Regions from separate parts of the Priestia sp. YIM B13489 genome, predicted to be linked through region 2. Evidence: riboswitches for the same ligand, from Rfam matches in the RefSeq annotation. Region 2 holds a riboswitch; each other region holds the start of a gene.
What was found. A riboswitch is a leader RNA that binds a small molecule or an ion and turns the genes downstream of it on or off. The one in region 2 is predicted to bind cyclic di-GMP.
Positions count from the first base shown of each region.

Region 1 (2,265 bases), on a different contig from region 2:
TATAAGAAAACAAGGATTACTGGAAGAGGGAAAATGTCTTTTTTTATTGGAAATACTTTTTATGAACGAAAAAAGGCGGGATAAGGGGAAAAAGGGTCTCTATGTGCAGTAAGAGCTGGAGAAATGTATAATAGACTTAGAGGTGACTAATTATGTATCTAGTAGACTACCATCATCACACGAACAATTCATTTGATTCTCAGGCAGTCATGAAAGAAGTGTGCGAGCAAGCTGTGAAAAACGGCATAAACGAAATTTGTTTTACCGAGCACTTTTCATTAAATCCATTAGCACCAACATACGGTCATATGGATTTTGATAAATATGAACGAGAACTAGCGGAATGCAGAGATCAGTTTCAAAATCAGCTAGTGATTAAAAAAGGAATTGAAATTTGTGAGCCGCATTATTTAAAAGAGAAGTATCAAGAAACGATGAAGCAAGAGAACTTTGATTTTATATTAGGATCGGTTCATAACATTAATAACATCAAGCTTCGTAAACATTTGGAGCTGAACAATAAAGAAGCAATTTACCGCGCTTATTTTAATGAAATGTATAAGCTAGTAAGCGAAGCGGACATTGACGTGTTGGCTCATTTAGATTTAATGAAGCGCTATGCGTTTGAGCAATACGGCATTTACGACTTTCATCAATTCAAAGATATTCTTGCAGATATTTTGAAAAAAGCAATTGATCGCAATATTGGAATTGAAATTAACACTTCAGGTATAAGAGGGAAGCTGGGCGAAGCGCTGCCGGCACTGGAAGTTGTTGAGCTGTACCGCGATTTAGGCGGAGAAATCTTAACAATTGGATCTGATTCACACTTTGCTGAAACGGTAGGAGCTCATATGAAAGAAGCAGTTGAAATGGCAAAACAGTGTGGATTTACGGAGATTTATACATTTGATGAGCGTCAGCCAAAAGGAATTCGCATTTAATAGAAGTGGATTTTACTTTCTTCTAGAATAATAATAACTGCAAAAAGCACGCTCTAATTTGAGCGTGCTTTTTTAATTTAGTTCCGCTTAAGCTCCGACAAAAACCTCCGGACTTCTTCGATAGTCAGCCCCAGCGCGCGAGCTGATTCCATAAGACTTACCCACTCTTGATCGATTGACAGTATATTTTCTTTTTTCATTACGATTCATCCACCCTTTGCCAGGGAACCCAGCTATCATAGCCAAAAGCGGCCTTAGACCTGAAGCTTTGCGTCACTATTTTTCAATAGTTTTGCCCTTATCTGGATAATTTGTAATAGTATTCTTAGCATACAGTTATTTTACAAGATAATATTTGTAAAAGATGTCGAAATAGGTCGATTATAACAAAAAAATTAAACGTTCATGAATGGATCTATCAGTTTGTTTTTCGGAACTTTAAATAATACTGAAATTCAATAAATTCTTCTTTGGTCATACCGTCTTGAATGGCTCGTTCAATTAAATGAAGCCACTCTAGATTGAGGGCTGGCTTTGAAGTTAGAGCTGGACAGCTGATGTCTCCCTCAATTAAGTCATCAATCGTTGTATGAAGAGAAGACGCGATTTTATCAAGCATTTGAAGAGAAGGATTATTATTTAACCCTTTTTCTAAATGAGACAAATACGATTTTGAAATATTAGCTTCTTCAGCCAAGCGTGTAATCGAATAGCCTTTTTTTAGTCGCAAATTCTTAATCTTTTCTCCTATCACATTCAGTTCATCCTCTTCTTATAGGTTTTTTTGTTCATTATAACGCATATTTGTGCATTGTGTGTAAATAAAAATATAAAATAAATAATATTTTGTTCTTTATAAAGAATAAAATAGGCCAAAATATCTATTCTTGATGCGGGTATATTATGCTATACTTCACTTACAAATTGTTCTTTATTAAGAATATTTGTCGATTTATCACTTTTTTATTCGCTATAGTGAACGTTTTGTATAGTACGCTAGCGCTATATGAAATGATCCTTGCGCGATAAAGAGATAACATTATTTATTAAATTAGGATAGGAGATTACATGGAAAAAAGATATGTAGAACTTGATTCTTTAAGAGGATTAGCAGCTCTTTTTGTTGTGATAAATCATTATCTCATGATTTATCCAAGCTTCAGCGAGTATAGGTATGACGGTGATTCTTCTTTTTTACTGTCCATGGTAAAAGAAAGTCCGCTGCGGCTATTGTTCAGCAGTGGAAATGAATCAGTGGTTTTGTTTTTTGTCTTAAGCGGATTTGTTTTAGCACTGCCGTTTTATGGCCGTTCTTCTTTTC
Region 1 covers NZ_JBHZOQ010000053.1:4,246,687-4,248,951, reverse strand. The annotation lists gene ACFX4W_RS27775 (histidinol-phosphatase HisJ family protein) at 153-944, shown strand; gene ACFX4W_RS27770 (anti-repressor SinI family protein) at 1,022-1,144, opposite strand; cyclic di-GMP riboswitch class I at 1,165-1,251, opposite strand; gene ACFX4W_RS27765 (helix-turn-helix domain-containing protein) at 1,363-1,698, opposite strand; gene ACFX4W_RS27760 (acyltransferase family protein) at 2,013-2,265, shown strand, end outside.
Region 1: another riboswitch for cyclic di-GMP. It lies ahead of ACFX4W_RS27770 (anti-repressor SinI family protein); the one in region 2 lies ahead of ACFX4W_RS00665 (anti-repressor SinI family protein).

Region 2 (2,265 bases):
GAAAATATTTAACTTTTTCGCTATAAGTTTCTTAAATCTTATTCCTTTCTAATTAACTTTTTTATAAATAACCTATCCCTTATTAATCTAACTTCCAAAATATCACCGTTATTAATGTTTAAATAATCTCTTAACCTTTTAGGTATGTTTAAATATTTGTCTTTACTTATTATCCGTGATTGCCCAGTAAAAGATAGATTTCCTTCAATAGAAAATTTATATTCATGTTTTTTTACAACAAGGGTGTCTTGTTCTTTAATAAAAAACTGCAATTGCATATTTAGTTCTAAATCTAAAGCCTCCAAGAAAAAATTGTTAAGTTTAATTTTCCCCTCTTTTAACGTAATTAAAAGTAATTTATTTAATTGGTGTTCTATAGGTTCCATTGTTTGACCTAATGTTTTATTGTATTTTCTTATTTTATAGAAAATAATATTTTTATTGAGTAATTTTATTCCTATCTTCTCATACAAATTCAAATTATGTATTTCACGCAATGTTTTTGGAATTGTGATGTAGCCCCAATTATCAATAGTTCTAATTAATTTGTTTAACTTCTTTTTTTTCTTTAAACAGACCTGTGGAACTTCAATCTGCTTCATACCAAAACAGTTTTTATGCTCAAAAAATTGCATTTTAGTAAATGGCTGAATATTAGCGTATTTTAAAAAACGCGATGGTATCTTAACTCTACCCATCTTATCAATTATTAGATAGTCTTTGAATAATTCTTTCTCTTCCACTACTGAAAATCCTTTCAAATGTACTTTTATAAATAAAGGTGCATTTTAAATTTATTTAACACTTATGTTTTTATGGCTTGTATATGGTATTAGATTTGAACTTTTTACAAGCAGGATAAGTAATTGGGTTTTATGCATATTAGTCATAAAAAAAGTAATAGATTTATTCTTAGGGGGTTATGTTACCGAATATTTTAGTATATAATATGACAAGTCAAGAGGAGGAATATCATGGATAATAATGAAAATTATGAAATTAATCTTCCCCAGGAATGGCTAGCATTAGTTAAAATAGCTATGGGTTCGAATGTGACTAAGGAAGAATTTAAAAGATTTCTTGAAGAGAAATCTTAAACATTATATAGCAATAAAAAACATTAGATACCAAAAATAGTCTGGCCTAATGTTTTTTATTGCTACAGTATTTGTTTATTTGCTAAAAACTCTTTAATTTCTTCAATGGACAATTCCATCTCTTTGGCTTCTCGAATAAGATTTACCCATTCCTCATCTAACTCGTGCGTTAAAAGTTGGTTCGAACTATTCATAAAAATACCTCCAGATCTCCAGGTAGCCCAGCTGTCATAGTCAATTGACCTTAGACCTGTAGCTTTGCGACCTAACTTTTCAACTAGTTTGCCTTTGTCTGAATATGTAAATTTAAATCTATATTACTATATAGTGGGTGTCGAACTGTGTCATAATACGTAATTTTTGTTGTTTTTTGATATCTACTTCAAAAGGTACTCTTATTTTTAAAATAACATGTGCACACAAATTAATTATAGTATGATGTTTATTAAAATTTTTATGTTTTTCACATAATTTCTAGGTCTAACTATTCAAGATTCTGTAAGATATTAATTCTTACATAAGATATATGCACTTAAAAAACTCCTAAGGTAAACCGAATTCCAATCGTTAGACATGGATATCTAATGACTGTTTTTTACAAGACTTTTCATTTAGTATGTCGAACCTAGCAAACCATGGGAAAGAGCTGGTAATGTGGATCCGAAATAAGAAAAGAAATTAGCAATTACTAGGGAACTAAGGGAGAATGCTAAGAAACGAATTGATTTATCTTATGAGTTAGAGCAGGACTTAGAAAATTTGGGATTACAACGAAGAATGAAGCAATTAAATTTAGAAAATAAGTTGCTAAAAAAACAAAATAATGAACCAGCTTAATTTACACCATAGCATCCGTCCAGGGATGCTTTTTCAATATTGCAACACTTTTTATACGGGATCCCCTTAATAAAGCTTCGATTAATTTATGATCGGGGTTTCCCAATATAAAAACTCTAAAAAGGTACGCCTTTTTAGGCAACAGAAAAACTAATGACAAGATGTCTATTTAAATCTATAAATACATCTTTTTAAACGTATAAAAAATAATTGATCTTATTATACGTTATGTCATATGCGTGAACTATCTAATAAAAACATAGATAAGACCGCCTATACACTTATAGATAATGGGCGGTCTTTTTATGAATATGATCCTATTTATAGCGAT
Region 2 covers NZ_JBHZOQ010000010.1:48,305-50,569, reverse strand. The annotation lists gene ACFX4W_RS00675 (AbrB/MazE/SpoVT family DNA-binding domain-containing protein) at 39-743, opposite strand; gene sinI (DNA-binding anti-repressor SinI) at 975-1,097, shown strand; gene ACFX4W_RS00665 (anti-repressor SinI family protein) at 1,160-1,291, opposite strand; cyclic di-GMP riboswitch class I at 1,310-1,394, opposite strand.

Region 3 (2,265 bases), on a different contig from region 2:
GTTTTGCCTTGAAAAAAGACTTAACGCTTGAAGATCGTGAAGATGCGAATGAGTATGTGGAATGTGAAACAGTTATGGTGGACATTGGTGGTGGTTCCATTGATGTGGTTATTTTACCGGAAGGTTTGAAAGCTGCCAATAGCCGTGAGTCATTCCAAAGCATTGAAGGCATTCCTTATTTAGCGCATATTGATAAATTACGTAAAGAAAAATTCCTAGAACTGTTTACAGACTTACGTGCCTTTGATCAATTTATTCTTGATAACTACAGCAAACAAAAATTTGTATTAAAAAACGAAAATACAGGCGAATCCATTGATTTAACAAGTACAATCAAGTCTTCTCTTCGAGAATATGTAGAGATTTTATTGGCTAAATTAAATGATGTTGCACCACCACCAGCGAACAAACTACGTAAGTATGTATATTGCGGAGGGGTAGCCCCTACTTTAGAGGTAGCTATCATGAATAGTATGCGTGACAAAATTGGAGAAGAACGTACTGAGAAGTATCATAAGGTGCCCCAAGATAGCCGCCATTTAAATTTATTTGGCTTAGAGATTCGTAGTATGGGTTACGTTCAAAAGAAGCACGCAACAGAGAAGAAAGCCGTTAAATCCTAACAACGTAGGTGATGGGGATGTCAGAGCGTCAAAATGCGTTTACGATTAAGACAAATCGATTGAGTGATGAAGTTTATAATAAGCTAGCTAAATATGCTAAATCGCGTAGGTTAGGGGATTATATTTCATCTTTAATTCTACGTGATTTAGATGATTCATCTACTCAAAAAAAAGTAATTGAAGACAAAAAAACCTACGAAATGCTTGAACATATAAAGAATGAATTAGCTGATTTAAAAACATTAGTAAAAACAACAGGTTTTGTAGGAAGTGTCTCTTTCAAAGAAGAAGAGCCTTTAAAGGTTCCCCAACTGAAAGAAGGAAAGATTGCAGATTTAGAAAATATATCTGGCTCATTAGACGATGACGACTTAGAAGAATATAACGATTTTTAAACAGTAAAGCCACTAGAAACATACTAGTGGTTTTTTCTGTTTTTATTTTAAAGACTTACCTTATAATGAGATTGCTACTTCCTTAAATATTAGTGTGGGAACAGTTAAGGCGAGGATTCATCGAGCAAAATCTTTATTGAGAAAGATGTATGCGAAGCAAGGTAGTGATTAGCTGGATATTTATTTATTTTTTATAATGCTATTTATATTAATTAGTAATAGGTTATAAAGGGTTTTAAAAAATAAATGATAATACTTATTTTGACATAATTCGACACCCATTATATAGTAAGATATTTATAAATTTACATATTGAGATAAAGGCAAACTAGTTGAAAGGCTAGGACGCAAAGCTACAGGTCTAAGGTCAAGTGGCTATGGCAGCTGAGCCCCCTGAATATCTGGAGGTAATTTTTATGGACAGTAAAGGACAATTAGTAGCACAAGAACTAAGTCAAGAATGGGTCAAACTTATAAAGGAAGCTAGAGAATTGGGATTAACCATTGAGGAAATTAAGAAGTTCTTAGAAAGCAAATAGACACTTTAACCATAAACAACATTAATTATAATTAATGTTGTTTATGGTCATTTAATTTTTGAGATTTTCTATTCAAAAACTTCTTAAATTCCTCTGGAGTAATGGTGGAATTCATCGCTTCTTTAACTAAATCTAGCCATTCCTGGGGAAGGGTAGTATCATGGTTTAAATTATTCATTGCAATATTCCTCCTCTACAACTTGTCCTATTATAAAACAAATTAATTTGTAATATAACCCACAATGTTAAAAATATTACTTTTAACCTATTATTTTCTTGTTGATAATACATTTGGAATTCCCTCTGTTTATTTAGTTTATAAAAAATCAAGATTTAATAACCTAGGTATGCTAATAAAGGCATAAAAAATGAATGGTGGGTACATTCAAAGTTAACCTTTATTTATGAAGTACATTTGAAAGGATTTTTATTAATGAAAGAGGACGAATCACTTAAAGAAGACTTAATAATCGATAATATGGGGAGGGTAAAGATACCACCCCTGTTTTTAAAGCATGTTAATATCCAGCCATCTGCTACAATACAATTCTTTACCTACAAAAATTATTTTATTATGAAGCAGATTGAAGCTTCACCGGTATTTTTAGAGAAAAAAATGAAGATGAACAATTTAATTAGAACTATCGATCATTTAGGCTATATTGTAATTCCAAAGATACTCCGTGAAATACATGATATGAATTTATG
Region 3 covers NZ_JBHZOQ010000016.1:1,200-3,464, forward strand. The annotation lists gene ACFX4W_RS01010 (Alp7A family actin-like protein) at 1-623, shown strand, start outside; gene ACFX4W_RS01015 (hypothetical protein) at 641-1,018, shown strand; partial or broken gene ACFX4W_RS01020 (RNA polymerase sigma factor) at 1,074-1,190, shown strand; cyclic di-GMP riboswitch class I at 1,331-1,415, shown strand; gene ACFX4W_RS01025 (anti-repressor SinI family protein) at 1,435-1,557, shown strand; gene ACFX4W_RS01030 (anti-repressor SinI family protein) at 1,589-1,735, opposite strand; gene ACFX4W_RS01035 (AbrB/MazE/SpoVT family DNA-binding domain-containing protein) at 1,991-2,265, shown strand, end outside.
Region 3: another riboswitch for cyclic di-GMP. It lies ahead of ACFX4W_RS01025 (anti-repressor SinI family protein); the one in region 2 lies ahead of ACFX4W_RS00665 (anti-repressor SinI family protein).